Regions from separate parts of the Pseudomonas sp. 9.3L genome, predicted to be linked through region 1. Evidence: predicted binding sites of a transcription regulator. Region 1 holds the regulator's gene; the other holds the start of a gene.

Region 1 (15,275 bases):
AAGCCTACTTGATCGAGGACGGCAAGATCACCGCGCCGGTCAAAGGCGCTACCTTGATCGGCAACGGGCCTGAGTGCATGAGCCGGGTGTCCATGGTCGGTAATGACTTGTCGCTGGACAGCGGCGTGGGCACCTGTGGCAAGGATGGCCAGTCGGTACCCGTAGGCGTAGGGCAACCTACGCTCAAAATCGACGCCATTACCGTAGGCGGTACGGGCGCGTGAGCCAGGCCGTCGTCATTGTGTGCCTGCCTAGCGCAGGCCACGCACCTGCTCGTCCAGCTCGCGGATGTATTTGAAGATCTTGCGGCTCGCGGTCGGTGGCCGGTTATGCGTGGCCTCATGCTGCGCATGTCGAACCAGTGAGCGCAGTTGTTGCCGATCGGTGTCTGGGTACTGGATGACGAAGCTGTCCAATACGCTGTCGTCGCCACCAATTAACCGATCACGCCAGCGCTCGAGGTTATGGAAGCGTTCGTTGTATTGGCGAGTGGAAGCATCCACCTGGTCGAGCAATTCCAGGATGGCGTCGGTGTCTTGGTCACGCATCAGCTTGCCGATGAATTGCCTGTGGCGCTTGAGCGCCGCGTTTGCCGTGTGCTTAGGGGCTTCTTCCAGTGCGCGACGCAAGGGCTCCGTAAGGGGCAGTTTGGCGAGCAGGTCGGGTTTGAGCGTGGTCAAGCGCTCGCCCAGTTCAGTCAAGGCATGGAGTTCGCGCTTGACCTGTGTCTTGCTTTTTCCCTCACCGAGGGAGTCGTCGTATGAATCAACCATGGGGGCCGTCCGTTTATAAACGCCGCCATGATAACCAGTCGGGGGCCGATTGTCCGGCCCGGCCAGCGCAGGCCCTTGCCGCGATCCATCTTTGAAGTGTGGAGAAACCCATGAAAGCAGTCCAAAGCGTTGGTCCAGAGGCCCTGCCACTGCTCAAGCAGCAGGTTCAGGAGATCATTGCCGAAGCCCAGCGTCAGGGGGCCAGCGCCTGTGAAGTTGCAGTTTCCCTGGAGCAGGGGCTGTCCACGTCTATCCGTCAGCGCGAAGTCGAAACGGTCGAGTTCAACCGTGACCAAGGGTTTGGCATCACCTTGTACCTGGGGCAGCGCAAGGGCTCGGCCAGTACCTCTGCCAGTGGGCCGGACGCGATCCGGGAAACCGTCGCTGCAGCCTTGGCCATCGCCAAGCACACGTCCGAGGACGAAGCCGCCGGGTTGGCAGACGCCGACCTTATGGCCAATGAGTTGCCTGCCTTGGATTTGTACCACCCTTGGAACATCAGCCCCGAAGCCAGCATCGAGCTGGCCCTGGCCTGCGAGGCCGCAGCCTTCGACGCCGACCCGCTGATCCGCAATGCCGACGGCAGCCAGGTTACGACTCACCAAGGCTGCCGGGTCTATGGCAACAGCCATGGCTTTGTGGGCGGTTATGCTTCCACCCGTCATAGCCTGAGCTGCGTCATGATCGCTGAGAAAGACGGGCAGATGCAGCGCGACTATTGGTACGACGTGAACCGTGAAGGGCACCTGTTGGCGTCGCCCGAGTCCATCGGCCGTAAGGCGGCCGAACGTGCGGCGAGCCGCTTGGGTGCTCGTCCAGTCTCCACCTGCGAGGTGCCTGTGCTGTTTGCTGCTGAATTGGCGGGTGGCTTGTTTGGCAGTTTTCTCTCGGCGGTGTCTGGCGGCAACCTGTACCGCAAGTCATCCTTCCTTGAAGGCGCCATGGGCCAGCAGTTGTTCCCTGAATGGCTCACCCTCGACGAGCGCCCGCACCTGGCGCGGGCCCTGGGTAGCGCAGGCTTCGACGGGGACGGCCTGGCGACCAGGGCCAAACCTTTCGTAGAGGGGGGCAGGCTGGTGTCATATGTGCTTAGCACCTATTCCGGGCGCAAGTTGGGCATGCCCAGCACGGCCAACTCTGGCGGCGTGCATAACCTGTTCGTGACCCATGGCAATGAAGACCAGGCAGCGTTGATCCAGCGCATGGGCCGTGGCCTGCTGGTCACCGAACTCATGGGCAGCGGCCTGAACATGGTGACCGGGGATTATTCTCGGGGGGCGGCAGGGTATTGGATAGAGAACGGCGAAATCCAGTTTCCCGTTCAAGAAGTCACGATCGCCGGCAACATGAAAGACATGTTCAAGCAGATTCTGGCGGTGGGTAACGACTTGGAGCAGCGTAGCAACGTGCGCACCGGGTCGGTGCTGATAGAGCGCATGACCGTCGCCGGTAGCTAACCGGCGCTAAGCGGGCCGTTCAGCCTGTTTCATGAATCTATGTACCCGCTCCGGTTGCGTTGAGATTGATTATCAACTAATAGTCAGTCTCAACGAGTACGCAATACGTGCGTGCCTCTCAAGCGGAGCGGGCCATGGACCAATGGAAACGCACCATCCAACGCGCTAATGCCTTGTTTGCCCAAGGGCATTGGGTCGATGCGCGTGAATACTACCTTCAAGCCCTGGCGTTGGCTCAGATCCTGTTCGAGCGCTGGGCCGATGCCGAAGAGGCGGTCGCCGCCTTCGTGGTGTCTCATCACAACCTGGCAGACGTGCATTTGCGGTTGCTTCAGCCAGAAGAAAGCGCGGAGTATTTCTGCGCCGCGCATGAGCATTTACTGGTCACCGTCCGCCAACGAGCGCTTCCTTATGCCCTGCGGGACGCTGCGCTTCGTCACAGCAATCGCACCTATACGGAACTGCTGGGTTTCATCGCCGTCCATGGCGAATACCCCCGCACTACGAGTTTGCTCTCAAGTGCCATGGGCCAACAGTCGCGCCACACCGGCGCCCATCCGCGATACGGAGTCCACTGACATGCCCCATACCTTGCCTAGCCTGCCTTACGACTACAAAGCGCTGGAGCCTCATATCGATGCCCAGACGATGGAAATCCACCACACCAAGCACCACCAAACTTACATCAACAACCTCAATGCCGCGCTGGAAGGCACTGAGTACGCTGAAATGCCGGTTGAGGAGTTGATGGCCAAGCACGCTACCCTCGACGACAAACTCAAAGGCCCGGTAGCGAACAACGGCGGTGGCCATGCTAACCATTCGCTGTTCTGGAAAGTGATGACCCCCCAGGGCGGCGGCGCGCCGACAGGGAAGGTGAAGGATGCCATCGAGCAAGACGTAGGCGGCTTCGACGCGTTCAAGGAAGCCTTTACCAAGGCAGCGCTAAGCCGGTTCGGCAGCGGTTGGGCCTGGCTGAGCGTTACTCCCGAGAAAAAACTGGTAGTTGAAAGCACTGCCAACCAGGACAGCCCTCTGATGAAGGGCAACACCCCAATCCTGGGCCTGGATGTGTGGGAACATGCGTACTACCTGAAGTACCAGAACCGTCGTCCTGAGTACATTGGCGCATTCTTCAACGTGATCAATTGGCAAGAAGTTGAGAAGCGCTACGAAGCTGCCCTGCAGGCTGCCTGATTACCGTAAGCCTTCCTGGCGCCTATGGCTCCCTTGCCATGATGTGCTTGGGGGTCATAATCCCTGGGAGCTAACGGAGCTTAAGCGGAGTTGGCGAACAGCGTCCTGTTTGTTGTTCAGGAGGGCCTCATTCGCCAACTGCCGTTGGCTTCTACTCGCCTTCGTCGAATTTGTCATTGATGAGGTGTGCCAGCGCGTCCAGGGCCTCTTGGGCCTGCTCGCCTTCGGTATTCAGATGAATTTGCGTGCCTTTGCCGGCCGCTAACATCATTACCCCCATGATGCTTTTGCCATCGACCAGGCTGGCTTCCGTACGGCCTACACGCACCTGACAGGGGAAGCGCCCGGCAACGCCCACGAATTTGGCGGCGGCGCGTGCGTGCAAACCCAGCTTGTTAATGATGGTGATGTCGAGTGCGGGCATTACGCGAGGCGTCCTTGGGTTCAGGTGAGGTCCCGGTGGCGAACCTGGACATTATCGATGATCGGTTGCAGCTGCTTACCGAGCCGCTCGGTGATATAAACCGAGCGATGGTGCCCTCCTGTGCAGCCGATGGCAACCGTGACGTAAGCACGATTGTTGGCGGCAAACCGGGGAAGCCACTTCACCAGGTACGCGGCGATGTCTTGATACATTTCTTCGACATCTGGCTGAGCCGCCAAATAGTCGATCACAGGCTGCTCCAGGCCGGAGTGCTCACGCAGCTCTGGCCTCCAATAAGGGTTGGGCAGGCAGCGTACGTCAAACACCAGATCTGCGTCTGTGGGCATACCGCGCTTGAAACCAAACGATTCGATCAGGAAGGCCGTACCGGCCTCGGGCTTATTCAGCAAGCGCAGCTTCAGCGTGTCTCGCAACTGATACAGGTTCAGGTGCGTGGTGTTCACCTTGAGGTCTGCCAAATCCGAGATAGGACCAAGCAGGTGGCTTTCTGCGCGAATGGCCTCCGCAAGGGATCGATCTGCACTGGTTAGTGGGTGACGGCGACGGGTCTCGGAAAAGCGTTTGAGCAGCGTGTTTTCGTCTGCATCCAGAAAAAGCACGTCGCACTGGATATGTTTGTTGCGCACCTCCTCTAGCAGCTCGGGGAACCGCGACAGGTGACTGGGTAGGTTACGGGCGTCAATCGAGACTGCAACCAGGGGGCGTGCCAATTCGGTATGGATAATGGCGCGTTCGGCCAGCTCGGGCAGCAGGCCGGCTGGCAGGTTGTCGATGCAGTAGAAACCGTTGTCTTCGAGTACATCGAGTGCGGTGCTCTTGCCGGAGCCAGAGCGACCACTCACGATGACCAGGCGCATGTCAGGCGCCAGCCTGGGTGTCTAGCACCACCTGATAGAGGGCTTCGCCGGACTCCGCAGCCCGTAGGCGGGCGCGTACTTCCTTGCGATCCAGCATGCTAGCGATCTGGCGCAGCAGCTCCAGGTGGGCGTCTGTAGCGGCCTGAGGCACCAGCAGTACGAAAATAAGGTCTACCGGTGCGCCGTCGATGGCGTCGAAGTCTACTGGCGCCTGCAAATGCAACAGCGCGCTCATGGGTGCTTCGCACTTGGCTAAGCGACAGTGGGGGATAGCGATACCGTTGCCAAAGCCCGTGGAGCCGAGTCTTTCTCTGGCGAGAAGTGCTTCGAATACGGTTTGCTGGTCAGCACCCGGAAGGTCCTTGCTGATGAGCCCTGCGATGTGTTCGAGGACGCTTTTTTTACTGCCTCCCGACACGTTCACGCAGGAACGGCCGGGGGTCAGGATGTTTTCTAGTCGGATCATTGGGGGCTCAGCGAGCGGCGGCACCTTGGAGGTGGCTCTGCTGTTTTTCCTTATACTTGAGCAATTGCCGGTCAAGTTTGTCAGTGAGGAGATCGATTGCAGCGTACATGTCGTCGTGCTTGGCTTCAGCGAACACATCCGACGTAGGGACGCGGATGGTAGCTTCAACCTTTTGCATCTGCTTGTCGACCTCCATGATGACCTGAACGCTGGTGATCTTGTCGCAGTGCCTTTGAAGCTTGGCAAGTTTTTCGGTCACGTAACTGCGCATGGCGTCGGTCACATCTAGCTGATGGCCACTGATGTTCACTTGCATACCGCTTCTCCTTATTGCCAGGGCATAAAGAGGCAGGTGTGGTACCTGCCACTGAAACGCTGGTGGCACCCCAGGCGAATGCTCAATGCCCAGGCCAGGTTACATCAGCCGCTTGCGTTCGCTCGACGGCGCGATCCCAAGAGACTCGCGGTACTTGGCGACTGTGCGACGTGCTACCTGAATGCCTTGTGCCTCCAGTAAACCAGCGATCTTACTGTCACTCAATGGCTTTTTCGGATTTTCCGCAGCGACCAGTTTTTTGATGATCGCGCGGATGGCTGTGGATGAGCATTCACCGCCTTCCGAGGTGCTGACGTGGCTTGAGAAAAAGTATTTCAGTTCGTATATGCCGCGGGGGGTGTGCATATATTTTTGAGTGGTCACCCGTGAAATAGTGGATTCATGCATGCCCACTGCTTCGGCGATATCGTGCAACACCAAGGGTTTCATGGCTTCGTCACCGTAGTCCAAAAAGCCACGCTGATGCTCCACGATCTGAGTGGCCACTTTCATCAGCGTTTCGTTACGGCTCTGCAGGCTCTTGATGAACCAGCGTGCTTCCTGCAGCTGATTGCGCATAAACGTGTTATCGGCACTGCTGTCGGCGCGGCGCACGAAGCCTGCATACTGGGCATTCACCCGCAGGCGCGGCACAGACTCCTGGTTAAGCTCTACCAGCCAGCGATCACTGTCCTTGCGCACGATCACGTCGGGCACGACGTATTCAGGCTCGCTGGACTCGATCTGTGAGCCCGGACGGGGATTGAGGCTCTGTACGAGTTCGATGACCTGCCGAAGCTCGTCTTCCTTGAGCTTCATGCGCCGCATCAGTTGGCTGTAGTCGCGGCCGCCCAGCAGCTCGATGTATTCGGTCACCAGCCGTTGCGCTTCGGCAAGCCAAGGCGTTTTTGCGGGCAGTTGCCTCAGTTGGAGCACCAGGCACTCACTCAGGCTTCGCGCACCGATACCGGCAGGCTCGAATTGCTGGATGCGCCGCAGTACGGCCTCGACCTCATCGAGTTCGATGTCCAGTTCGGGATCGAAGGACTGGCACACCTCTTCGAGGGTTTCCTCGAGATACCCCTGGTTGTTGATGCAATCGATCAGGGTGACTGCGATCAAGCGGTCGTTGTCCGACATGGGCGCGAGGTTGAGCTGCCATAGCAAGTGGCTTTGCAGGCTTTCACCCACCGAAGTGCGGGTGGTGAAGTCCCAGTCGTCATCCTCGCCACTGGAGGAGCTGTTGGTGCTGCTCTGGTAGATATCTTCCCAGGCAGTATCCACCGGCAGGTCATCCGGGATTCGTTCGCTCCAGTCACCTTCTTCGCTGCTGCTGCTTTCGGGGGCAGGTGAGCTTTCCTGGAAGTTGGCCTCCTGAAACGCGGGCTCCTGGTTTTCGGCAGGGCTGTTGTGCTCTACCTTATCTGCCAGCGGGTCTGCGTTATCGAAGTCGTCGCCTTCTTCCTGGCGTTCGAGCATGGGATTGGACTCAAGCGCCTCCTGGATTTCCTGCTGAAGGTCCAGGGTAGATAGCTGGAGAAGGCGGATGGCCTGTTGCAACTGCGGCGTCATCGTCAGTTGCTGGCCCATTTTAAGGACAAGCGATGGTTTCATGGCGTGAGCTTGACACCTTGATTGCCGGCGCTAAGCGCCATCCATAGCAAGCGCCTGGAAAAGGCGCCCGAATTTAAGCAAATTATATGCCTGAAACCGGGGCATTTGCCTAGGGGTTTTACATTTACAGCCTGAACTCGTGCCCCAAGTACACTTCCTTTACCAGTTCATTGGCAAGGATAGTGGCTGAATCGCCTTCGGCAATCAATTGGCCATCATTCACGATGTAGGCGATTTCACAAATATCGAGCGTCTCACGCACGTTGTGGTCGGTGATAAGCACCCCGATACCTTTCGCTTTGAGGTGATGAATGATCTGCTTGATATCGCCTACCGAGATAGGGTCCACGCCTGCGAAGGGTTCGTCCAGGAGGATGAACTTGGGTGAGGTTGCCAGCGCCCTGGCGATCTCGACGCGCCGCCGCTCGCCACCGGACAGGCTCATGCCAAGGTTGTCCCGGATGTGGGTGATGTGAAACTCCTGCAGCAGGCTCTCCAAGGCCTTGCGTCGGCCTGGGCTGTCCAGGTCTTTGCGGGTTTCCAGGATTGCCATGATGTTATCGGCTACCGACAGCTTGCGGAAGATGGACGCTTCCTGCGGCAGGTAGCCGATACCTGCACGAGCACGGCCATGCATGGGCTGGTGGCTGACGTCCAGGTCGTCGATAAGCACGCGTCCCTGGTCGGCCTGTACCAGGCCCACGATCATGTAAAAGCAGGTGGTTTTGCCGGCGCCGTTAGGCCCCAGCAGCCCAACGATCTGCCCACTTTCAATGGACAGGCTAACGTCCCTGACCACCTGACGACTTTTGTAGCTCTTGGCAAGGTGCTGAGCCTTCAACGTAGCCATTACTGCGCCTTCTGCGGCTGGTCGGTTTTCTTTTTCGGCTGGATGACCATGTCGATCCGTGGGCGAGGCGCGGTGACCTTGCTGCCCGTGGCGCGACCGGCATTGACCACCTGCTTGACGGTGTCGTAAACGATCTTCTCGCCTTCGGAGGTGTTGCCGTCGTTGATGACCTTGGCTTTGTCTACCAGCACGATGCGGTTTTGAGCCGCGAAGTACTGGATCGTCACGGCATAAGCTTGCACGATGGGCTTGTCCGCGGCGGGTTTCTGTTCGTAATACGCCAGGTTACCCACAGCCGTGAATACGTCTACGTCGCCCGTTGCATTTCGGGTAACCGTTACCTTGTTGCCGGTGATTTTCATCGACCCCTGGGTAATGATCACGCCGCCGGTGTACACGGCAACGCCCTGCTTATCATCGAGCTGGGCATCATCGGACTGGATGTGAATGGGTTGGTCCCTGTCGGTAGGCAGCGCCAAGGCGTTCACGCTTCCCAGTACCGCGCCCAGGCCAAGCAGGAAGGGGAGGGTTTTAACGAGCCTCATACTGTCCTCTTACGGTGGACAGCAAGTGGATCTTGCTGTCGTTCAAATACGCTTTCATTCCCTTGGCAGTCGTTACGCCACCGGCGCCCTCGATTCTAACGTCTCGGTCGGTCTGCGCATATTGCTTCTGTGGAAAGACTGTAGCGCGCGACGTGGTAATCACGGTCGTGCGGTTTTGCTGGTCGATACGATTGAGGCGAACGGCGTCGATCAGCTCAACCTCGCTACCATCAGGATTGACCTCGGCGCGATCGCTGCGCACGTGCCAGGGCAGGGGTGTGCCGCGGTAGATGTCCATCACCGGCGCAGTGACATGAGTGACCTCACTGGTCTTGAGGTGCTCCACCTTGTCAGCGGTCATTTCATATTGTCGGCTGCCGTCTGGCAGGTACTGTACGGTGTGGGCATTGATCGCATAGTAGTCGATCGTGCCTGCATCCACGCTAGCCTTCGGGTTGTGGAGGAACCGCTCAGGGCTGAGGTTCCAGTAGCCCACGGCAATCAGCAGTGCGGCGAGCACCGTGGCAGTTGCCAGCGTAAGGAGCTTTCGGTTTTGCATTGGTCAACCTACAGGTAATGGTTCAACGCGGCATCCAGGTTACCCTGCGCTCGCATGATCAGCTCGCAATACTCACGAGCGGCGCCTTCGCCACCCCTGGCCTGCGTGACCCCATGGGCATGCCGACGCACGAAATCGTTGGCATTGGCCACGGCCATGCCCAGGCCTACTCGGCGCATCACGGGCAAGTCTGGCAAGTCGTCACCCAGGTGCGCGACCTGGTCATAGGACAGGTGTAACTGCGCCAGGAGTTCATCGAGCACGACGAGTTTGTCCTCACGGCCTTGGTACAGGTGGGGAATGCCCAGATTACGGGCTCGCCGCTCAGTGGCGGGGCTGTTTCGGCCACTGATGATTGCGGCGGTCACCCCCGACGCCATGAGCATTTTGATGCCCTGGCCGTCGAGCGTATTGAACGCCTTCATTTCCGAGCCGTCTTCAAGAAAGTACAGGCGGCCATCGGTAAGTACGCCATCGACGTCGAAGATAGCCAGTTTGATGCGGCTCGCTCGCTCCAGGAGGGCACGATCCATTACACAACCCCTGCGCGAAGAAAATCATGCATGTTGACCGCGCCTATGGGCTGGTTCTGTTCGTTGACCACTACCAGGGCACCTATTTTATGATCTTCCATTATTTTCAGGGCCTGGGCTGCAAGCATGTCCGGTGTGACGGATTTGCCATTGACAGTCATCACCTGCTCGATGGGCGTGCGGTGCACGTCCAGGTTGCGGTCCAGGGTTCGGCGGAGGTCGCCGTCGGTGAAGACGCCTGCCAGGGCGCCGTTTTCTTCAAGTACCACCGTCATGCCCAGCCCTTTGCGGGACATTTCAAGCAGCGCTTCCTTGAGCAATGTGCCTCGGCGAACGGCGGGCAGCCCGGCGCCGCTGTGCATCAGTTGCTCTACCTTGAGCAGCAGGCGGCGGCCCAGCGCACCACCTGGATGGGAAAACGCAAAATCTTCCGCAGTGAAGCCGCGGGCCTCAAGCAATGCCACGGCCAGGGCGTCACCCAGCACCAAAGCGGCAGTGGTAGACGACGTAGGTGCCAGGTTGAGCGGGCAGGCCTCGTGCTGCACACGTGCGTCGAGGTTGACCTCTGCCACGTTTGCCAAGGTAGACTCCGGATTGCCCGTCAGGCTGATCAGCCGAATACCCAGGCGCTTGATCAGCGGGAGCAAGGTGAGGATCTCGGCCGTGGTGCCCGAATTGGACAGGGCCAGCACGATGTCATCGGGCGTGATCATGCCCATGTCGCCATGGCTGGCTTCGGCAGGGTGCACGAAAAACGCGGGGGTGCCAGTACTGGCAAGCGTGGCGGCAATCTTGCGTGCGATATGGCCCGATTTGCCCATGCCCATCACAACGACCCGGCCGTTGCTGGCCAGGATCATTTCGCAGGCGTGAACGAAGTCTGCGTTTATATGCGCGAGCAAGCCTTCTACGGCCTTCATCTCAAGGCCGATGGTGCGTTGCGCCGACTGAATAAGGTCGCGGGTTTGATTCATTCGAGGCAAGTCGGTCTGAAGAAAAGGCCGGGATTATATCTGGATTGCCAGAGTCGCGCACGGACCAGAACGCCTAAAGTCAATAGGGCAACCACACCGTCATGGCCACCTGCTAGCGAGGCGGTTCACTGTTCAACCCGTGGTGGTATAGTGCGCCGCTTGCCAAACGAGCCGGGAGTGTGCCCCGGCCTCTACCCCGCACGTCTGATGGGTGTGTCGCATCGTAAGGAGAACGAATGAGTGCCGAACACGCCTACGCCGTCGAGCTGAAGGACGTTACCTTCAAGCGCGGCGCGCGCACTATTTTCCAGAACGTAGATATTCGCATACCCCGTGGCAAGGTCACTGGCATCATGGGCCCGTCGGGCTCTGGCAAGACCACGCTGCTGCGGTTGATGGGCGCCCAGCTGCGCCCACTCAGTGGCGAGGTGCTGGTTAATGGGCAGAACCTGCCCAAGCTCTCGCGCAGCGACCTGTTCGATGCCCGCAAACACATGGGCGTGCTGTTTCAGAGTGGCGCCTTGTTCACCGACCTGGATGTCTTCGAAAACGTCGCCTTCCCCTTACGGGTGCACACCGATCTGCCCGAAGAAATGATCCGAGACATCGTGCTCATGAAGCTTCAGGCAGTCGGGTTGCGCGGTGCGATCGAGCTGATGCCCGATGAGCTGTCCGGCGGCATGAAGCGCCGCGTAGCCCTGGCCCGGGCCATCGCCATGGACCCGCAGATCCTCATGTACGATGAGCCTTTCGTAGGGCAGGACCCTATCGCCATGGGCATGCTGGTGCGGCTTATCCGGCTGCTTAACGATGCGCTGGGCATTACCAGTATCGTGGTTTCCCACGACCTGGCAGAAACCGCGAGTATCGCGGACTACCTGTATGTGGTGGGCGACACTCAAGTGCTCGGCCACGGCACGCCAGCGGAACTGATGGCCTCGGATAACCCTCGTATTCGTCAGTTCATGAAGGGTGAGGCCGATGGGCCTGTCCCGTTTCATTTTTCCGCGCCAGCCTTGGCCGATGATTTTCTAGGGAGGCGCTGATGCGGCATACATCGTTGTTGGAGCGCATTCGCCGGCTTGGGCAATCGGCCGTCGACGTGGTCGGTGGGCTAGGGCGCGCTACCTTGTTCCTGGGCCATGCGCTATTCAGCCGTGGAGGGTTGTCAGGCGGGTTTTCGCTGCTGATTCGCCAGCTGTACTCGGTGGGCGTGCTGTCGCTGGCGATCGTTGTGGTGTCAGGCGTCTTCATCGGGGGCGTGCTGTCGCTTCAGGGGTTCAGCATCCTGGCGAAGTATGGGTCTGAACAAGCCGTTGGGCAGATGATCGCATTAACCCTGCTTCGCGAGTTGGGCCCTGTGGTAACTGCCTTACTGTTCGCCGGGCGTGCAGGCTCAGCGCTGGCTGCCGAGATCGGCAACATGAAGGCTACCGAACAGCTGTCGAGCCTGGAAATGATCGGCGTCGATCCGCTCAAGTACATCATTGCCCCACGGCTCTGGGCCGGTTTCATATCCCTGCCAGTGCTGGCTGCAATGTTCAGTGTGGTCGGCATCTGGGGGGGGTCATGGGTAGCGGTTGACTGGCTGGGCGTTTACGAAGGTTCGTTCTGGGCCAACATGCAGAACAGCGTGAGCTTCACCGAAGATGTGCTCAACGGCGTCATCAAGAGCGTCGCGTTCGCCTTTGTCGTGACATGGATTGCCGTATACCAAGGCTACGATTGCGACCCCACCTCCGAAGGGATCAGCCGTGCGACCACGCGCACGGTGGTGTACGCCTCCCTGGCGGTGCTAGGGCTCGACTTTATTTTGACTGCTTTGATGTTTGGAGATTTCTAATGCAAAACCGCACCCTGGAAGTCGGTGTCGGCCTGTTCTTGTTGGCCGGCATCCTTGCCCTGCTGCTGCTGGCCCTTCGGGTAAGCGGGCTGTCGCCCAGTTCGGCCCACGACACCTACAAACTTTATGCGTATTTTGACAATATCGCTGGGCTTACGGTCAGATCAAAAGTGACCATGGCCGGGGTAACGATTGGCAAGGTGACAGCGATCGATCTGGACCGCGACACCTTCACTGGCCGCGTCACGATGCAGCTCGACCAAAGCGTTGATAACCTGCCAACCGATTCCACTGCCTCGATCCTCACCGCCGGGCTGTTAGGCGAGAAGTATATTGGTGTGAGTGTCGGTGGCGAGAGCGCCGTGCTTAAAGACGGTCAGACGATCCACGACACCCAGTCGTCGCTGGTACTTGAAGACCTGATCGGTAAATTCTTGCTCAATAATGTGAGCAAAGAGGCGAAATAAGGAGTTTCCATGATAGTCATTCTGCGTCGAGCGTTGCTCACCCTGCTGTTGGCGATGCCGCTGTTGGGCCATGCCGCTACCGCTACCCCAGCGCATGACCTGGTGCAAAAAACTACCCAGGAGCTGCTTGCGGACCTGGACGCCAATCGCGAACAGTACCGTACCAATCCTTCAGCCTTTTACGATGCCCTCAACCGTATCGTTGGCCCGGTAGTCGACGCCGACGGCATTTCTCGCAGCATCATGACGGTGAAATATTCGCGTAAGGCCACCCCTGATCAGATGGCCCGCTTCCAGGAAAATTTCCGTCGCAGCCTGTTCCAGTTCTATGGCAATGCCTTGCTTGAATACAATAACCAAGGCATCACTGTAGGCGCGCCCAAAGATGAAAGCGGGGACCGTACCTCCGTGGACATGCAAGTGAAAGGCACCAATGGTGCGGTATATCCTGTGTCCTACACGCTGGAGAAAGTAGCTGGCCAGTGGAAGGTGCGTAACGTGATCGTTAACGGTATCAACATTGGCAAACTGTTCCGCGATCAATTCGCCGATGCGATGCAGCGCAATGGCAATGACCTGGACAAAACCATCAACGGTTGGGCTGGCGAAGTGGCCAAGACCAAGGAAGCTGCAGGGAGCAAGATCCCTCAGGGCCAGCCATGAGTCTGGCAAGTGTGAGCCTGGTGGAGGGCCACCTGCAGCTTAACGGTGTACTGGATTACCGCACCGGTACCCAGCTGCGAGAGCAAGGCAAAGCCTTGGTTTCTCAGGTGCAGGGCACAGACGTGATCGTAGACTGCGCTGGCGTAGAACGCGCCAGCAGCGTGGGTATTTCATTGTTGTTAGCCCTTAGCCGGGATGCAAGGGGCGCAGGCAAGGTGCTTAAGGTCCGTGCCTTGCCTCGTGAGCTTTCCCAGATCGCGGACGTGTGTGGCGTTTCTCCGCTGCTCTCCAGCGTTTAGCCGCGCTGGGCCACGCTGCCGGCTAGCAGTTCATCCCTACGCTGCATGATTCACTATCTGCCCTACGCGCTGCCGCTCGCAGCGGTGGGGCTTTTTTTGTATGATGACCGGCCCGTGCGCGCAGGGCGCCGATCGAGGTTTAGCATGCAGGCCCTAGAAGTTAAACGCTTTCTTGAAGCGAAGCTGCCCCACGTTCAGGTGGAAGTCGAAGGCGAAGGCTGTAACTTCCAATTGAATGTCATCAGCGACGAAATCGCCGCGCTGAGCCCGGTCAAGCGCCAGCAGCAGGTTTACACGCACCTGAACCCGTGGATTGCCGATGGCAGTATCCATGCCGTCACCATGAAATTTTTCACCCGCGCAGCCTGGGCTGAGCGCACCTGAGCCACAGGCTTCGAGAGTGTTATGGATAAACTGATTATTACTGGCGGCGCTCGTCTCAATGGCGAGATCCGCATCTCCGGCGCGAAGAACTCAGCCTTGCCGATTCTTGCCGCCACCTTGCTGGCCGATGGCCCGGTAACCGTAGCGAACCTGCCGCACCTGCACGACATCACCACCATGATCGAGCTGTTCGGGCGCATGGGCATCGAACCGGTGATAAACGAAAAGCTGGCCGTGGAAATCGACCCCCGCACCATCAAAACCCTGGTTGCGCCGTACGAGCTGGTAAAAACCATGCGTGCCTCGATCCTGGTGCTAGGCCCCATGGTGGCGCGCTTTGGCGAGGCCGAAGTGGCCCTGCCAGGCGGCTGTGCCATTGGTTCACGCCCGGTAGACCTGCACATCCGAGGCCTTGAGGCCATGGGTGCGCACATCGACGTAGAAGGCGGCTACATCAAGGCCAAGGCGCCTGAAGGCGGCTTGCGTGGCGCCAACTTCTTCTTCGATACCGTGAGCGTCACCGGCACCGAAAACATCATGATGGCGGCGGCCCTGGCCAAGGGCCGTACCGTACTGCAGAACGCGGCACGTGAGCCCGAAGTCGTCGACCTCGCCCAGTTCATCAATGCCATGGGCGGTAATGTCCAGGGTGCGGGTACCGATACCATCACCATCGATGGCGTCGAGCGCTTGCATTCGGCTACCTACAAAGTGATGCCGGACCGCATCGAGACAGGCACCTACCTGGTGGCTGCGGCCATCACCGGTGGCCGAGTCAAGCTCAAGGACACCGATCCGACCATTCTCGAAGCGGTGCTCGACAAACTGCGCGAAGCGGGTGCGGAGGTTACCACCGGCAGCAACTGGATCGAGCTGAACATGCATGGCAAGCGTGCTCGTGCAGTCAACCTGCGCACCGCGCCGTATCCTGCGTTCCCTACCGACATGCAGGCGCAGTTCATTTCCCTGAACGTCGTGGCCGAGGGCGTGGGCGCAGTGATCGAAACCGTGTTCGAAAACCGCTTCATGCATG
Region 2 (15,275 bases), 660 kb from region 1:
GGCAGCCGTGCTGGGTCACGGCATGACCTCGTTGTTACCCATCTGGCTACTGCTGCGTCTGGTGGTAGGCCTAGGGATGATGTGCCAGTACATGGTGATCGAGAGCTGGCTCAACGAACAGGCTGAAGCGCGGCAGCGTGGCCTTGTGTTCAGCGGGTACATGATCGCGTCGTACCTGGGGTTGGTGTTGGGCCAGCTGATTCTGGTATGGCACCCCCAGTTAGGGCTGGAACTGCTGATGATGGTTGCGTTGTGTTTTGCGGTTTGCCTGGTGCCGGTCGCGCTCACCCGCCGGCTGCACCCGGCGCCCCTGCACTCGGCACCCATGGACCCTCGTTTCTTCATCAAACGCGTGCCCCAGTCCCTCGGCACTGTGATGGGTGCCGGCTTGATTATCGGCTCATTTTACGGCTTGGCCCCGCTCTACGCGGCAGGCCGAGGCATGACCACCGAGGCGGTGGGGCTGTTCATGGGCTGCTGTGTGTTCGCAGGGCTGGTCGTGCAGTGGCCACTGGGCTGGCTGTCAGACCGTTATGACCGCCCGCTGCTGATCCGTGCTATCGCCACCATGCTCTGTGTGCTGGCGCTGCCCATGGCGGTGGCGCCGCGGCTGTTCGACGTGCCCCTGGAGGGGTTGTTCATGGGCGGGTTCGTGGTGTCGCTCTTGCAGTTTTGCCTTTACCCCTTGGCCGTGGCGTTCGCCAACGACCACGTCGAGAGCGAGCGGCGCGTCTCACTGACCGCCATGTTGCTCGTTACGTATGGCCTGGGCGCAAGTATCGGGCCGCTGGCGGCCGGGGTACTGATGAAGTTTTATGGCAGCGAGATGCTATATGCCTTCGTGTCGTTTTTTGCGTTGGTGCTTGTCTGGCGGGTACGCCCACGGGCCGTTACCAATTTGCACCAGGTAGACGATGCCCCGCTGCACCACATCGCTATGCCTGACAACATGACCAGCTCGCCGCTGGTCGCGGCCCTGGACCCGCGCGTGGACGAGCAGGTGGTAGAAGACCAGATGAAGGATAACTGAGCCGTACGGCAAGCCATTCGGCAAGCCATTCGGCGAGCCATCCGGCGGCGCAGCCACGCCTGGGAAGGGTTAGAAATCGTCTTTGTCGAAGCGTCGGGCTTCGCGCTGCAATTGGTACACGAAGCGCTCTACGTTGCGTTGCACGGCGCCCGTCATGTGATGGAAGCGTACACCCGCAAAGGTAGTGTCCAACCGCTTCTCGAAGTGCAGATGCCGAAGCTCCACAGGCGTAAGAATGGCGCCGAGGGGGAGGGCGGCGGCAAACCGCTCATAGACCTGACCCAGTTGTAGCCGCTCCGTGATGTCGCCACTGAAGCGCAGCTTGCAGCCGGTGGCTGAGAGGTCCAATAGCTTGCCACGCATGCTCTTGATAAGCCGATCCCCGGCGATCTCCACATCGACCAGCGAGGAGAGCTTGAGCGCTGCACGAAACGCATTGCGCCGCTGGTGGTAGATCACTTCCGTGGGCAGAGGCCCCCGATAACTGCGCCCACTTTCGCTGTCTTCGATCACATAACCGCCTCGGCCTTCCCAGGCAATGCGGGCACCGTCATGGAAACCCTCGGCCCGAAACGCCTCGCCTAAGCTGAGTAAACGCTCACCGTCGCGCGGGATCAGCTCGTCCAAGACCACCGTGCCGGTGTCTCGATCAGCCTCGATGACATAGCTCTGGAACCGTTGCTGGCGTTCGATGAAGGTCACGATCAAAGGGTTGTGGCCGTCGAGCAGCGACCTGAGGCTGGCGTGGATTTCCAGCGGCGTGGAGAGGACCTTGGGGGGCTGCGGTGCATCCTCTGAAGGCGAGGCGTTAAACACAGTCATCAGGTCTCCCGGGAAAGCGTAACGGCAGCGCGGCAAGACGGCATCGTGCCGTCACCGCACACCCGGACGAGGCAAGCGATCAGGCTTGGCTGAAGGCGCGGACGGTCGCCAGGCGCGCTGTAGCGCCGCGTGCCGTATACAGCGAAGGCGTGTCGCCGCCACTGAGGATCTTCAACTGGTTAGCCGTGGCGAACTGCTGCAGGGCGATGGCCCGGCCGTTCTGCTCGTTGATTACCTGGCACTCTGCAAGCATGCCGGCCAATTGCTCGCCGCGCTCTACTAACACATGCCCTAGCACCGAAGATTGGGCAAATGCCGCCAGGCCTTCGGAATCTGCGGTAAACCCGAGGGCCACCAGCAACTGGCTGCGCTGACGGCCATGCTGGCCCAGCTGCACAATCAGCGACTGCTTATGGGCCAGGATGTTTTCCAGCAATTGCATGTCACGACCCCGCAGCGCGGTATATTCCTCACGCAGCAGCGACAGGAGATGCTCAGCGGGCGCAATGTCGTCTTCAATCAACTTCAATAGGGTTGTGTCGTGCATGACTGTTCCTGGTAATCACTGCGCCCGGTAAATCAAGAGCCGCGTCAGCGCAGGCTCAGGCTTCGAAAGAAAGCATCTTGCTAGCGACGCGGCTGCTGTCCACCTGGTAGCTGCCGCTGGCGATCTGCTCTTTGAGCTCAGCAATGCGGGCCGCATTCACAGGCGCGTCAGTGCCCAGGTTCTCGGTGACCTTTTTCATGTGCTGGGCTACGTCGCTCAGTTGGACGGATTCCCCAGCCTGGCTGGTTTCCTTGACGCTTTTGACGTCGTCTACAGCCCCAACCGCCTTGCTGCCAGTTGTGCGAGCAGTGCTTGAGACTTGAGTGGAGCCGGTAACGCTCCGGAAATCGATGACCATGATATGAACCCCTTGGTGTTTGGACGCTTGCCTTGTTTTCGACTGGGTGCCGAAAAACTTTAGGGTATTTTTTCGAAAGCACCCAATAGGCAAGGTTCGCACGCCAAGTGTAGGAAAATCAGGCCGCCGCTACCAGACGCATGCGTCGGACAACGACCCTCGCGTAGCCCGTCGAGCGTTGCGGTTACATAGACACTTCTACCTGTGCCGGTCCGGTGACGCGGGCCCTGACGACGCGTTGCGAATTGAGGTTGCGCACGCGTATCTGTTCGTTCAGCGCGCCCTTGCTCAGCGCTTCGCCTGGCATTCTTACCGCCAGGGTGCCTGCCCGCGCGGTAATCACCACCTGGTCACCCTTGCTGATAACCTCCGGTTGCTCTACCTGCACAGGCGCCAGGACCTGATCCATAACCGTCGGTCTGATCACGCGTTGGCCAATGGCTTGATCCAGGGCGGGGAGAAACCCTTGGCTCAGTTGGCCCACGTCGCGCTCGCGCAGAGCCACGTCACCTTCAGCGATGACCGTATCGCGCTTGAGTGGCCGCGTTGCAACCACCACCTCGCGAAAGAGTTTGACCGTAGCCGGCACGAATACCGTCCAGGGCGATGCCCCTTCACAGCGTACCCGCACCGTTACCCGCCCAAGGGGTACGGCAGGCGTCTCAAGGCGGGCAGTCAGGTCTCGGTCACACTGGGGCATGCGCAACCGAGGGTCCAGGTTGGCCACCTCTATCTCATAACGGCCTTCGGTTTGGCTGGTCGCCAAATAATCTTCCACGGTGAACTCAAGAAACCCCTGAGTCACACCGATAAGCTGTTCGGGCGGTGTGACGTCGTCGGCAAGCAGGCGTCCGGAGCCGACAAGGCACAAAGCAGTGAACAACCCATACAGGGTGGTGAGCAGGTGTCGTGAATATGGCGTTTTCTCGTTCATGGCTATGCTTGAGCAAGTGACGTGCCAGACTCGCCGCTTGCTCGCACAGAACGGGGCTCTTCGGAGCTAACAGTCCAAGGTGGAGGTTTAATATGGCTGGTGTGATGGATTCCGTAAACCAGCGCACGCAACTGGTAGGGCAGAACCGCCTTGAACTGTTGTTGTTCCGCTTGAACGGCAAACAGTTATACGGCATCAACGTCTTCAAAGTTCGCGAAGTGCTGCAGTGCCCGAAGTTGACCCTGATGCCCAAGTCCAACCCGGTGGTGCGTGGCGTGGCCAGTATCCGTGGCGCGACCATTCCTATTCTGGACCTGTCCATGGCCACGAACTCACGCTCGCTTGAGGCCGAACAGGACCCTTTCGTGATCATCACGGAGTACAACACCAAGATCCAGGGCTTCCTGGTTCATTCCGTGGAACGTATCGTCAACATGAACTGGGAGGACATCCATCCGCCACCCAAGGGCACGGGCCGCGATCACTACCTGACGGCCGTTACCCGGGTCGATAACCAGTTGGTGGAAATCATCGACGTGGAGAAAATCCTGGCCGAGGTTTCGCCAGTGTCCGAAACGATCAGCTGTGGTGTGATCAACGCCGAGGTGCAGCAAAAAGCCGTGGCCATGCGCGTATTGACCGTGGACGACTCCTCGGTGGCGCGCAAGCAGGTGAGCCGCTGCCTGGAAACGGTAGGCGTGGAAGTGGTAGCGCTCAACGATGGTCGGCAAGCCCTTGAGTACCTCAAGGCGATGGTTGCGGAGGGCAAAGATCCAAACGAAGAATTTCTGATGTTGATTTCTGACATCGAGATGCCGGAGATGGATGGCTATACCCTGACGGCAGAAATCCGTAGCGACCCGCGTTTGAAAAAGCTGCACATCGTATTGCACACGTCACTCTCGGGCGTTTTCAACCAGGCGATGGTCAAGAAAGTAGGGGCTGACGACTTTTTGGCTAAGTTTAGACCGGATGATCTCGCATCTAGAGTGGTCGAACGAATTAACGCGAAAGGCTGATCTCCAGTACGGACGGCAGCGATCCAATCATTTACCAAGAGGCGGCACCATTGGCTACGGCGAATTCGGATTTTGAACAGTTCCGGGGCTTCCTGGAAAAGGCCTGTGGCATCGTGCTGGGTGAGAACAAACAGTACCTGGTCTCGAGCCGCCTCAATAAATTGATGGAGCAACAGGAGATCAAGAGCCTGGGCGAGTTGGTGCAGCGCATCCAGATGCAGCCCAGGGGCGGTTTGCGCGAGCAAGTGGTCGATGCGATGACCACGAACGAAACCCTGTGGTTTCGCGACACCTACCCTTTCGAAGTGATGAAGAACAAGGTATTGCCAGAAATGATCAAGGCCAGCCCTGGCCAGCGCTTGCGTATCTGGTCGGCGGCCTGTTCTTCTGGCCAGGAACCCTATTCACTGAGCATGACGTTCGAAGAGTTCACCCAATCCAACCCTGGGCAGCTCAAGAGTGGCGTGCAGATTGTAGCCACCGACCTGTCGCCGTCGATGCTGATCAACTGCCGCAGTGGCGAGTACGACAGCCTGGCCATTGGCCGAGGCCTGTCGCCTGAACGCCTGCAGCGCTATTTTGACGCAAAGCCGGGGAACCGCTGGGCCGTCAAGGCGCCTTTGCGCAGCCGTATCGAGTTCAGGCCGATCAATCTGCTGGAAAGCTACGCGTCGCTGGGCAAGTTCGACGTGGTGTTCTGCCGCAACGTGCTGATCTACTTCTCTGCCGAGGTGAAGAAAGACATCCTGACGCGCATTCATGCCACCCTCAAGCCAGGCGGGTATCTGTTCCTGGGGGCTTCCGAGGCGCTCAACGGTTTGCCAGACAAGTACCAGATGGTGCAGTGCAGCCCTGGCATTATCTATCAAGCGAAATAACCCCTTCAGCGCGTTAGCCTCAAGTTATTCGCCAACTGCGTTCGCCCCTACCGTGATCGATTTAACATTCGCCATGTGGGCCAACGGTAGTTGGCGAACAACCCTCAACACCAATCATTTTTCTGACGCCTGCTTTGCGGTTTCTCTGCTGCGTCCGGCCTCCTGCCCTTTGGGTATTGCCGACTTTCTGGCGACATTTTTCGGTCTAACTTTATATATCCTTATAAAACAATGGCTTACAAAGTTGGCACACCTGTTGCTATATCTCGATCAGCACATCACGTTTTGCGCCAGAGGTATCGAACATGGGTATCAGTTTTGACAAAGCACTCGGCATCCACGAGCAGGCTCTGAACTTCCGCGCGCAGCGCGCCGAAGTGCTTGCCAACAACCTCGCCAACGCTGACACGCCTAACTACAAAGCACGCGACCTGGATTTTTCCTCAGTGCTCGCTGCCCAGGCCGATAAAACCCGTAACGGTACCTTTGGTCTTGAACGCACTAATGCCATGCACATTGATGCCGATGGCCTGAGCACTACCGAAGATGCCTCACTGCAATACCGCATTCCGACGCAGCCGTCGCTGGACCAGAACTCTGTGGATGCGCAGATCGAGCAGGCGAACTACGCCAAGAACTCGGTGGACTTCCAGGCCAGCTTTACCTTGTTGAACAATAAATTCCGTGGCCTGGTCACGGCCATCAAAGGAGAGTAATTCATGTCACTGTCCAGCGTTTTCAATATTGCCGGTACCGGCATGAGCGCCCAGACCACTCGCCTCAACACCGTGGCCAGTAACATCGCCAACGCCGAAACCGTCTCGTCCAGCCTTGACCAGACCTACCGTGCCCGCCACCCCGTGTTTGCCACCGTTCTGGCAGACCAGGCCGGGGGTACGTCAGGCAGCAGCTCGCTGTTCGACGAGCAGGGCGAGGCAGGGCACGGGGTACAGGTGTCCGGCATCGTCGAAGACCAGAGCAACCTCGAACCCCGTTACGAACCCAACAACCCTGCTGCGAACAAAGACGGGTACGTGTACTACCCCAACGTGAACGTGGTGGAGGAAATGGCCGACATGATCTCTGCCAGCCGGTCATTCCAGACCAACGCTGACATCATGAACACCGCCAAAACCATGATGCAGAAAGTGCTGACGCTGGGTCAGTAAGCCAAGGGATAAACCATGACTACCACCTCTACCACTACCGATAGCACCAGCGCCTCGCTTCTTTCTCAATACGCTGTTGCGAGTAAAGACAAGACAACCGCTGCCTCGACAAGCTCGACCGACTCAGTGACCGGTTCCCAGACCATGGGCAAGGACACCTTCTTGCAACTGCTGGTCACCCAGTTGAAGAACCAAAACCCGCTTGACCCGCAGGACAACTCGGCCTTCGTGGCGCAGTTGGCTCAATTCAGCAGCGTGGAAGGCATCAACAACCTCAATACAACGGTGTCCGCCTTATCCAGTAACTACACGTCCAATCAGGCGCTTCAAGCGTCGGCGTTGGTAGGGCATTCGGTATTGGCACCCGCTAGCAGCACCGTGGTGGACACGAGCAGCGGCCTGACCGGCCAGTTCGACCTGACAGCCTCGACCAGCGACGCTTCGGTGAAGGTGTACGACGCCAACGGCACCTTGGTGAAGAACATCGACCTGGGCTCTCAGAGCGCCGGCACTATTGCCTTCGACTGGGACGGCACCAACAACGAAGGCGTTGCGCTTTCGTCGGGCACTTACAAATTCGTGGCCAATGCCACGGTAGATGGCGAAGATGTTGCTCAGACCACGTACCTGCCTTCCACCGTCGCAAGTGTGACGGTCGGCAGTACCGCGGGTGATATGTCCCTTAAATTGGCTGACGGCTCTAGCGTAGCGCTGTCCGCTGTTAAATCCGTTGGATTGTAAGCCGGCTAATCGGCACTGGAGATAAACTATGTCGTTCAATACCGGCCTCAGCGGTCTCAACGCGGCCAACACTGCACTCAACGTCACCGGCAACAACATTGCCAACGTGGCCACCACCGGTTTCAAGAAATCACGTGCCGAATTCGGTGACGTGTACGCCAACTCATTGTTCCTGGGCAGTTCCAAGAATGGCGTAGGCTCTGGCGTTGCCACGGCGGCGGTGTCGCAACAGTTCACCCAGGGCACCGTGAGCAGCACCGGCGCCAGCCTGGACATGGCCATCAACGGCAACGGCTTCTTCGTGGTCAGCGACAACGGCAACAAGGTGTATACCCGTGCCGGCGCCTTTGGCACCGACAAATCGGGCAACATCGTCGACAGTAGCGGCAACAAACTGATGGGGTACGGCGCGGACGAAAACGGCAATGTTATCGACGGCATCATGACTACCTTGAAAGTGGACACCTCGGCGCTTGCTCCCAAGGCCACGGACACGCTGACGGAAACGATCAACCTCAATTCCAGCGCTACCGTCCCTGCCACGACGCCCTTCGATGCCTCGGACACCACCACCTACAACTACACCTTCAGCACGGACATCTTCGACAGCCAGGGTAACTCCCACACTTTGTCGCAGTACTTTGCAAAAGACGACACCAACAGCTGGACCATGTACTCCACCATCGATGGCGTAAACCCGGCAGACCCAACCTCCACCACACCCTTTTCCGCCAACCTGACGTTCAACTCGGACGGTAGCCTGGCGACCACCACCAGCTCGGACATGACGGTGGGTTCCAATGGCAAGCTCACATTCACCAACTGGGTGCCGGCCGCCAAGAACGCCGCCGGCGTAATGGCCAGTAACGGGTCTACCGCGTCGACTAGCGGCGTTACGCTGAACATGGCGCAGACATCTTCGTATAACACCACGTCGGCCGTCACTGCCAAGTCTCAGGACGGTTATGCCACCGGTAGCCTGTCGTCGCTGTCAATCGACACCGAAGGCAACATCTTCGGTAGCTACAGCAACGGTCAGTCCAAGACCGTTGGCCAGGTAGCCTTGGCGAACTTTGCCAACGTCCAGGGTTTGACCCCGAACGGCAGCACCGGCTGGCGTGAGTCGTCGGCCTCAGGTGTACCGATCGTGGGCGCGCCTAACAGCGGCACGATGGGCACGCTGTCGGCCGGTTCGTTGGAGGACTCCAACGTAGACCTGACCAGTGAACTGGTGAACCTGATCAAGGCGCAGAGCAATTACCAAGCGAACGCCAAGACCATTTCCACCGAAAGCACCATCATGCAGACCATTATCCAGATGGCCTGATAACGACAGGGCGGTGAGCGGAGCCGCTGCCCTGGTCTTGGAGCCGCCATGAAGACGTATGTGCATCTATTGATGATCTTCCTGACGTTTACCAGCGGGCTGGCTGAAGCCGGCCCGGCCCCCTGGTACAAATACCAAAGCCTGGCCACCGGCAGGTTCGTTTGCATGCAAGCGAGCCCTGGCGACGCATTTCAACGGTTCGCAGGGCCGTTCAACAATGCCGGGTGCCATTAATCGCGAGCTTCGCCCGCTTCATATGGTTGGAACGTTGGAAACTGTAGGAAGCGGGCGCTAGCTCGCGAACACGTCCATTGTAAAGCGCCGTTTTTTCGTCACTTCCCTTTCGTCATTTTTATGACTATCCTCTGAAACCCCTGATATAGAGCCTTTATAGCTAGCTTTTTAAAGTTGGCCCGGCTCTTGCTACGCCTATGGTAATCAGCCATTTCGCGGCGCTCGCCGCCAAGGAGATGACCATGGACAAGATGCTTTATGTCGCCATGACCGGCGCCAGCCAAAATGCCCTCGCGCAAAAGGCGCACGCCAACAACCTGGCCAACGTATCCACTAACGGCTTTCAGAAAGACTTGGAGCAGGCCCGTTCCATGCCGGTGTTTGGCGATACCTTGCCGTCCCGTGCCTACGCCATGACCGAGCGTCCCGCCACAGACTTGAGCGGTGGCCCGATGATCGCTACCGGTCGTGACCTCGACGTAGCTGTGGGTGGTGAAGGCTGGATCGCGGTGCAGGCCCCCGATGGCTCTGAGGCTTATACCAAAAGTGCCAGCCTGAACGTTGACGCCTTGGGTGTACTGCGTACCAGCACAGGCATGGCGGTGCTGGGCAACGGCGGCCCTATCGCCGTGCCGCCAGAAGAGCAGATCGAAGTCGGGCAGGACGGCACCATCAGCATCCGCTCACTGGGGCAGGCGCCATCAGTCATGGCAGTCGTAGATCGGATCAAGACCGTCAACCCCAAGGCCGCTGAGTTGACCAAGGGCACCGACGGCATGATTCACACTAAAAACGGCCAGCCGGCGGCGATGGATGGCGCGGTGCAGATGACCTCCGGGTTCTTGCAGGGCAGCAACGTCAATGCCGTGGACGAGATGACTCAGGTGATGGCGCTTTCCAAGCAGTTTGAGATGCACATCAAAATGATGACCACCGCCAAAGAAGACGATGAGGCGATGGCACGGGTCCTGCAAAGCTAGTTGTAACCCACACCTTTATTGACACACAGGCCCCGCGTAGCCGGCGCCCGAAGGAGAACACCCCATGCTTCCAGCACTTTATGTCAGTAAAACCGGCCTGGCTGCGCAGGACACCAACCTGACCACCATTTCCAACAACCTGGCCAACGTTTCCACCACCGGTTTCAAGAAAGACCGTGCTGAATTCCAGGACTTGCTGTACCAGGTAAAACGTCAGCCGGGCGCTCAGTCGACCCAGGACAGCGAATTGCCGTCGGGCCTGCAAGTGGGTACCGGTGTGCGTATCGTCGGTACCCAGAAGAACTTCACCGCTGGCAGCCTGCAAACCACCGACCAGCCACTGGACATGGCCGTGAACGGCCGTGGTTTCTTCCAGGTCATGCAACCGGACGGCACCATCTCTTACACCCGTGACGGTACCTTCCACCTGAACTCCGACGGCCAGATCGTTACGGCCAATGGTCTGGCGCTGCAGCCCGCCGTGACCGTACCTGCCGATGCCCAAACCTTTACCGTTGGCACCGACGGCACCGTCTCGATCACTGTCACCGGTAGTGCGACGGCCCAGGTCATCGGCAACGTACAAACCGCTGACTTCATCAACCCGGCCGGCCTGCAATCGATTGGCGGCAACCTCTATCTGGAAACCGCCGCCAGTGGCGCGCCCAACGTCGGCACGCCTGGCCTCAACGGGTTCGGCACCGTACTGCAGAACACCTTGGAAAACTCCAACGTAAGCACCGTTGAAGAACTGGTGAACATGATCACCACTCAGCGCGCCTACGAGATGAACTCCAAAGTGATTTCCACCGCCGACCAGATGCTTCAGTACGTGACGCAGAACCTGTAATCGCCGGTCACGCCCCTGAATGCCATTTAAATGCCTGAAGGATCAGTTACACCGTGAGGTTGAAGTGATGAATCGTCTGTCTGCTGTGCTGTTGTTGACCGGAACCGCCTTGCTCGGTGGTTGCATGTCGCCGCCTCCCAAGGTCAACGATCCGTACTACGCCCCGGTGTTGCCACGTACGCCGTTGCCAGCGGCCAGCAACAACGGCTCGATCTATCAGGCGGGCTTCGACCAGAACCTGTACACCGACCGTAAAGCGTTCCGGGTAGGTGACATCATCACTATTACCCTGGCGGAAAAAACGTCTGCCAGCAAAAGCGCCAACTCCAAGGTGAGCAAGAGCAGTAGCAACAAGCTTGGGCTCACTTCACTGTTTGGTAGCAGCGCCACGACCAACAACCCGCTCACCGGCGGCGATCTGAGCCTTAACGCAGGCTATAGCGGCGACCGTTCGACCAATGGCGATGCCAAGTCCGCGCAAGGCAACAGCCTCACCGGTTCCGTCACGGTGACCGTGGCGGATGTACTGCCCAACGGGATTATTTCGGTGCGGGGCGAGAAGTGGCTGACCCTTAACACGGGAGAGGAGCTGGTACGCATCGCTGGCCTGATTCGTGCAGATGACATTGCAACCGACAACACCGTGTCGTCGACCCGGGTAGCCGATGCCCGCATTACCTATTCAGGCACGGGTTCATTTGCCGAGGCCAGCCAGCCTGGGTGGTTGGACCGCTTCTTCTCCAGCCCGTACTTCCCCTTCTGAGTGCGCATGAACATGTTGAACTTCAAGCAATTGGTGGCGGCCTCCGTGTTGTTCCTTACCGCCCTGGGCGCTCATGCCGAGCGCCTCAAGGACATCGCCAGCATTGACGGCGTACGCAGTAACCAATTGATCGGCTACGGCCTGGTCGTGGGCCTCAGCGGCACCGGCGACCAGACCACACAAACGCCGTTCACCCTGCAGACGTTCAACAACATGCTGGCTCAGTTCGGGATCAAGGTGCCGTCGGGCACCAGTTCGGCCCAGCTGAAAAACGTCGCGGCCGTGTCGATTCATGCCGACTTGCCGCCGTTTTCAAAGCCCGGCCAAACCATCGACATTACGGTGTCGAGTATCGGTAACTCCAAGAGCCTTCGCGGTGGCAGCCTGTTGATGAGCCCCCTCAAAGGGATCGACGGCAACGTCTACGCCATCGCCCAGGGCAACCTGGTGGTGGGTGGTTTTGACGCGGAAGGCAAGGACGGCTCCAAAATCACCGTCAATGTGCCCTCGGCAGGTCGGATTCCTGGCGGCGCAACGGTAGAACGTACAGTGCCCAGCGGCTTCAACCAGGGCAATTTCCTGACCCTGAACCTTAATCGGCCGGACTTCACCACCGCCAAGCACATCGTGGACAAGGTCAACGAATTACTTGGCGCGGGAGTTGCAAGTGCAGTGGACGGAGGGTCGGTGCGGGTGACTGCGCCGCTTGATCCCAACCAGCGTGTGGACTACTTGTCGATACTGGAAAACCTTGAAGTAGACCCCGGTCAGGCAATGGCCAAGGTCATTATCAACTCGCGCACTGGCACGATCGTGATCGGCCAGAACGTCAAGGTTACGCCAGCGGCAGTGACGCACGGCAGTTTGACAGTGACGATTACCGAAGACCCGATCGTCAGCCAGCCTGGGCCTTTGTCCAATGGCCAGACCGCCGTCGTACCACGCTCTAAGGTCAATGCCGAACAGGAAACCAAACCCATGTTCAAGTTCGGCCCCGGAACCACGCTTGATGAGATCGTGCGTGCCGTCAACCAAGTTGGCGCTGCGCCTGGTGACCTGATGGCGATCCTTGAAGCCTTGAAGCAGGCCGGCGCCTTGCAAGCCGACCTGATCGTAATCTGAGGGTAATGCAGCATGGATATGCCTTCTGGTGGCGTTTCATCGGGCACTGATTCAGGTGCCTACACCGACCTTAACCGGCTGAACTCGCTCAAGGTGGGTGACCGCGACAGCGACGCCAACCTGCGCAAGGTCGCTCAGGAGTTCGAATCGGTGTTCGTTGGCCAGATGCTCAAATCCATGCGCTCGGCCAACGATGTGCTGGCCAAAGACAACCCCATGAACTCTGAAGCGGTGAAGCAGTACCAGGACATGTACGACCAGCAGCTGTCGGTCAGCCTGTCGCACCAAGGTAACGGGATCGGGCTGCAGGACGTACTCATGCGCCAGCTGTCCAAGACCAAGGACGTTGCCCACACCGGCACCAACCCCTTCGCCCGCCCGGATGCCAACCAGCACGCCTTGGGCGCGGTGCGTAATGGCTCGGCTGAAACCCAGGCCGCTGCGGCATCGGCGCGCAATGACATGGCGATGCTCAACCAGCGCAGGCTGGCCTTGCCGAGCAAATCGGTTGATCGGCTGCTGGCCGGCATCGTACCGGGCGACACTCAAGCGACCCCGGCCAACACCCTGGTACGCGGCCTGCCGCCCCACGCGAACCTGTTGCACCCTCATGTGGCTAACCGCATCAACGTGCCTGGCACCGCGCCTGCGAGCCTCGACCAGGCAGTGGCCAGCCAAGGCACTGGTCAGCAAGGCACTGAGACGCAGGCAGGGCAGGGTGGCTACGGCGACTGGACCCAACCCTACGCTGCGGGCGCCAGGGGCGGCATCGACCCCGCCAGCGGCCGCAGCCTGGCTCAGGTGCCGTTGGCGCCGGGCAAGGCCGCCTTTGCCTCTCACGACGAGTTCATTGCCACCATGTTGCCCATGGCCGAAGAAGCCGCAGCGCGCATCGGGGTGGACCCTAAAGTGCTGGTGGCCCAGGCCGCGCTGGAAACGGGCTGGGGCAAGTCGGTGCTGCGTCAGAGCGATGGCAACAGCACCCACAACTTGTTCAACATCAAGGCCGGGTCGAGTTGGAAAGGCGAGACCGCACGGGCGGTCACTGCCGAATACCAAGGCGGGGAGGTGGTCAAGGAGTCGGCGCAGTTCCGTGCCTACGATTCGTTCGCTGACAGCTTCCACGACTTGGTCAACCTGCTGCAGAACAATGATCGCTATCAAGATGTGGTGAAAGCGGCCGATAACCCTGAACAGTTTGTCAAAGAGCTGCAAAAGGCTGGTTATGCGACGGACCCGCGCTATGCGAGCAAGATCGCGTCGATCGCCAAGCAGCTTGAGAGCTACGGCAACTATGCGTCGAGCGGCTCCTCCACGACTTTATAGGGTTTCTGAACCATGGCGAATCTGATCAACATCGGGCTGTCGGGGCTGTCCACCAGCCAGACCGCGCTGACCACGACCAGTAACAACATTTCTAACGTGGGCACCGCCGGCTACTCGCGGCAGTCCACGGTGTCCAACGCAGGCGCGCTGCAAAGCATCGGCGGCGCCGGCTACGTGGGCACAGGAACCACCCTGGCCGAGGTACGTCGGATCTACAGCTCCTACCTGCAGAACCAGGTATCGAGCAGCACCGCCCTGGAATCAGAAGCCAGCACGTTGTCCACCAATGCGGCCACCCTCGATTCGCTGCTCTCGGACAAGACCACCGGGATCACTTCCGTGTTGTCGGATTTTTTCAAGTCCCTGCAAACCTCGGCTGCCGCGCCCAGCGATACCGCTTCGCGCCAATTGCTGGTGACGGCGGCTTCAACCCTGAGCAACCGCTTCAACTCGATCGCCTCGCAGATGGCCACGTCTACCAGCGACGTCAACAGCCAACTGACCCAGTTGTCCGAGCAGGTCAACACCCTCAGCAAGTCCGTGGCCTCGCTCAACCAGCAGATCGTGGCGATGTCGGGCACAGGCTCGCCCACCAGCCTACTGGATTCGCGGGACGAAGCCGTTCGCCAGCTCAACGAGCTGGTAGGCGTGACCGTGCAGCAACGTGATGGGCAGTATGACGTGTACCTGGGCACCGGCCAGACGTTGGTGTCCGGTACGTCAGCTAACACCCTGACCGCCGGGCCAAGCAGCGCCGACCCCAGCCAGTATGGGTTGACCGTCAACTACCCCAGCTACAGCACCGAGGTGACTTCGGTGGTGAGCGGTGGGCAAATCGGCGGCTTGCTGCGCTATCGCAGCGAAGTGCTGAAGCCGGCCCAGAACGAGCTGGGGCGTCTGGCCATGGTGGTCAGTGACTCGATCAACAGCCAGCTCGGCCAGGGCGTGGACAACAACGGCGACTTTGGCAGCAGCCTGTTCTCCAGCATCAACAGCGACGTGGCGGTAGGCAGCCGTAGCCTGGGCTCGCCGCGCAATAGCGCAGGCTCTGGCAACCTGGACGTCAGCATCACCAACAGCAGTGCGCTGACGGCGTATGACTACTCGGTGAAGTTCAGTGATGCCAATACCTACACCGTGACTCGCTCCGATGGCTTGTCCATGGGCAGCCACTC

The links. The regulator sigma-54, encoded in region 1, starts transcription at its own class of promoters, with help from an activator protein. The targets are predictions, from matches to a motif close to ANTGGCATNNANNTTGCTNT.
Region 2: a site for sigma-54 is predicted at 5,832-5,851, ahead of flgB (flagellar basal body rod protein FlgB). Genes of this name have one in related genera too.

What each region holds. Positions count from the first base shown of each region.
Region 1 covers NZ_JBZUBK010000001.1:3,618,561-3,633,835, reverse strand. The annotation lists gene tldD (metalloprotease TldD) at 1-224, shown strand, start outside; gene yjgA (ribosome biogenesis factor YjgA) at 252-773, opposite strand; gene pmbA (metalloprotease PmbA) at 884-2,230, shown strand; gene AC4LE2_RS16840 (DUF2753 family protein) at 2,365-2,808, shown strand; gene AC4LE2_RS16835 (superoxide dismutase) at 2,810-3,427, shown strand; gene AC4LE2_RS16830 (HPr family phosphocarrier protein) at 3,579-3,851, opposite strand; gene rapZ (RNase adapter RapZ) at 3,872-4,729, opposite strand; gene ptsN (PTS IIA-like nitrogen regulatory protein PtsN) at 4,731-5,195, opposite strand; gene hpf (ribosome hibernation-promoting factor, HPF/YfiA family) at 5,203-5,511, opposite strand; gene AC4LE2_RS16810 (RNA polymerase factor sigma-54) at 5,611-7,125, opposite strand; gene lptB (LPS export ABC transporter ATP-binding protein) at 7,250-7,975, opposite strand; gene lptA (lipopolysaccharide transport periplasmic protein LptA) at 7,975-8,520, opposite strand; gene lptC (LPS export ABC transporter periplasmic protein LptC) at 8,507-9,079, opposite strand; gene AC4LE2_RS16790 (KdsC family phosphatase) at 9,088-9,612, opposite strand; gene AC4LE2_RS16785 (KpsF/GutQ family sugar-phosphate isomerase) at 9,612-10,586, opposite strand; gene AC4LE2_RS16780 (ATP-binding cassette domain-containing protein) at 10,823-11,632, shown strand; gene mlaE (lipid asymmetry maintenance ABC transporter permease subunit MlaE) at 11,632-12,429, shown strand; gene mlaD (outer membrane lipid asymmetry maintenance protein MlaD) at 12,429-12,896, shown strand; gene AC4LE2_RS16765 (MlaC/ttg2D family ABC transporter substrate-binding protein) at 12,906-13,559, shown strand; gene AC4LE2_RS16760 (STAS domain-containing protein) at 13,556-13,858, shown strand; gene AC4LE2_RS16755 (BolA family protein) at 14,003-14,242, shown strand; gene murA (UDP-N-acetylglucosamine 1-carboxyvinyltransferase) at 14,264-15,275, shown strand, end outside.
Region 2 covers NZ_JBZUBK010000001.1:2,962,408-2,977,682, reverse strand. The annotation lists gene AC4LE2_RS13610 (MFS transporter) at 1-1,030, shown strand, start outside; gene AC4LE2_RS13605 (flagellar brake protein) at 1,100-1,852, opposite strand; gene AC4LE2_RS13600 (flagella synthesis protein FlgN) at 1,932-2,399, opposite strand; gene flgM (flagellar biosynthesis anti-sigma factor FlgM) at 2,455-2,757, opposite strand; gene flgA (flagellar basal body P-ring formation chaperone FlgA) at 2,942-3,691, opposite strand; gene AC4LE2_RS13585 (chemotaxis protein CheV) at 3,784-4,710, shown strand; gene cheR (protein-glutamate O-methyltransferase CheR) at 4,761-5,588, shown strand; gene flgB (flagellar basal body rod protein FlgB) at 5,894-6,304, shown strand; gene flgC (flagellar basal body rod protein FlgC) at 6,308-6,757, shown strand; gene AC4LE2_RS13565 (flagellar hook assembly protein FlgD) at 6,773-7,498, shown strand; gene flgE (flagellar hook protein FlgE) at 7,527-8,825, shown strand; gene AC4LE2_RS13555 (hypothetical protein) at 8,874-9,059, shown strand; gene AC4LE2_RS13550 (flagellar basal body rod protein FlgF) at 9,302-10,039, shown strand; gene flgG (flagellar basal-body rod protein FlgG) at 10,104-10,889, shown strand; gene flgH (flagellar basal body L-ring protein FlgH) at 10,957-11,652, shown strand; gene AC4LE2_RS13535 (flagellar basal body P-ring protein FlgI) at 11,665-12,774, shown strand; gene flgJ (flagellar assembly peptidoglycan hydrolase FlgJ) at 12,787-14,100, shown strand; gene flgK (flagellar hook-associated protein FlgK) at 14,113-15,275, shown strand, end outside.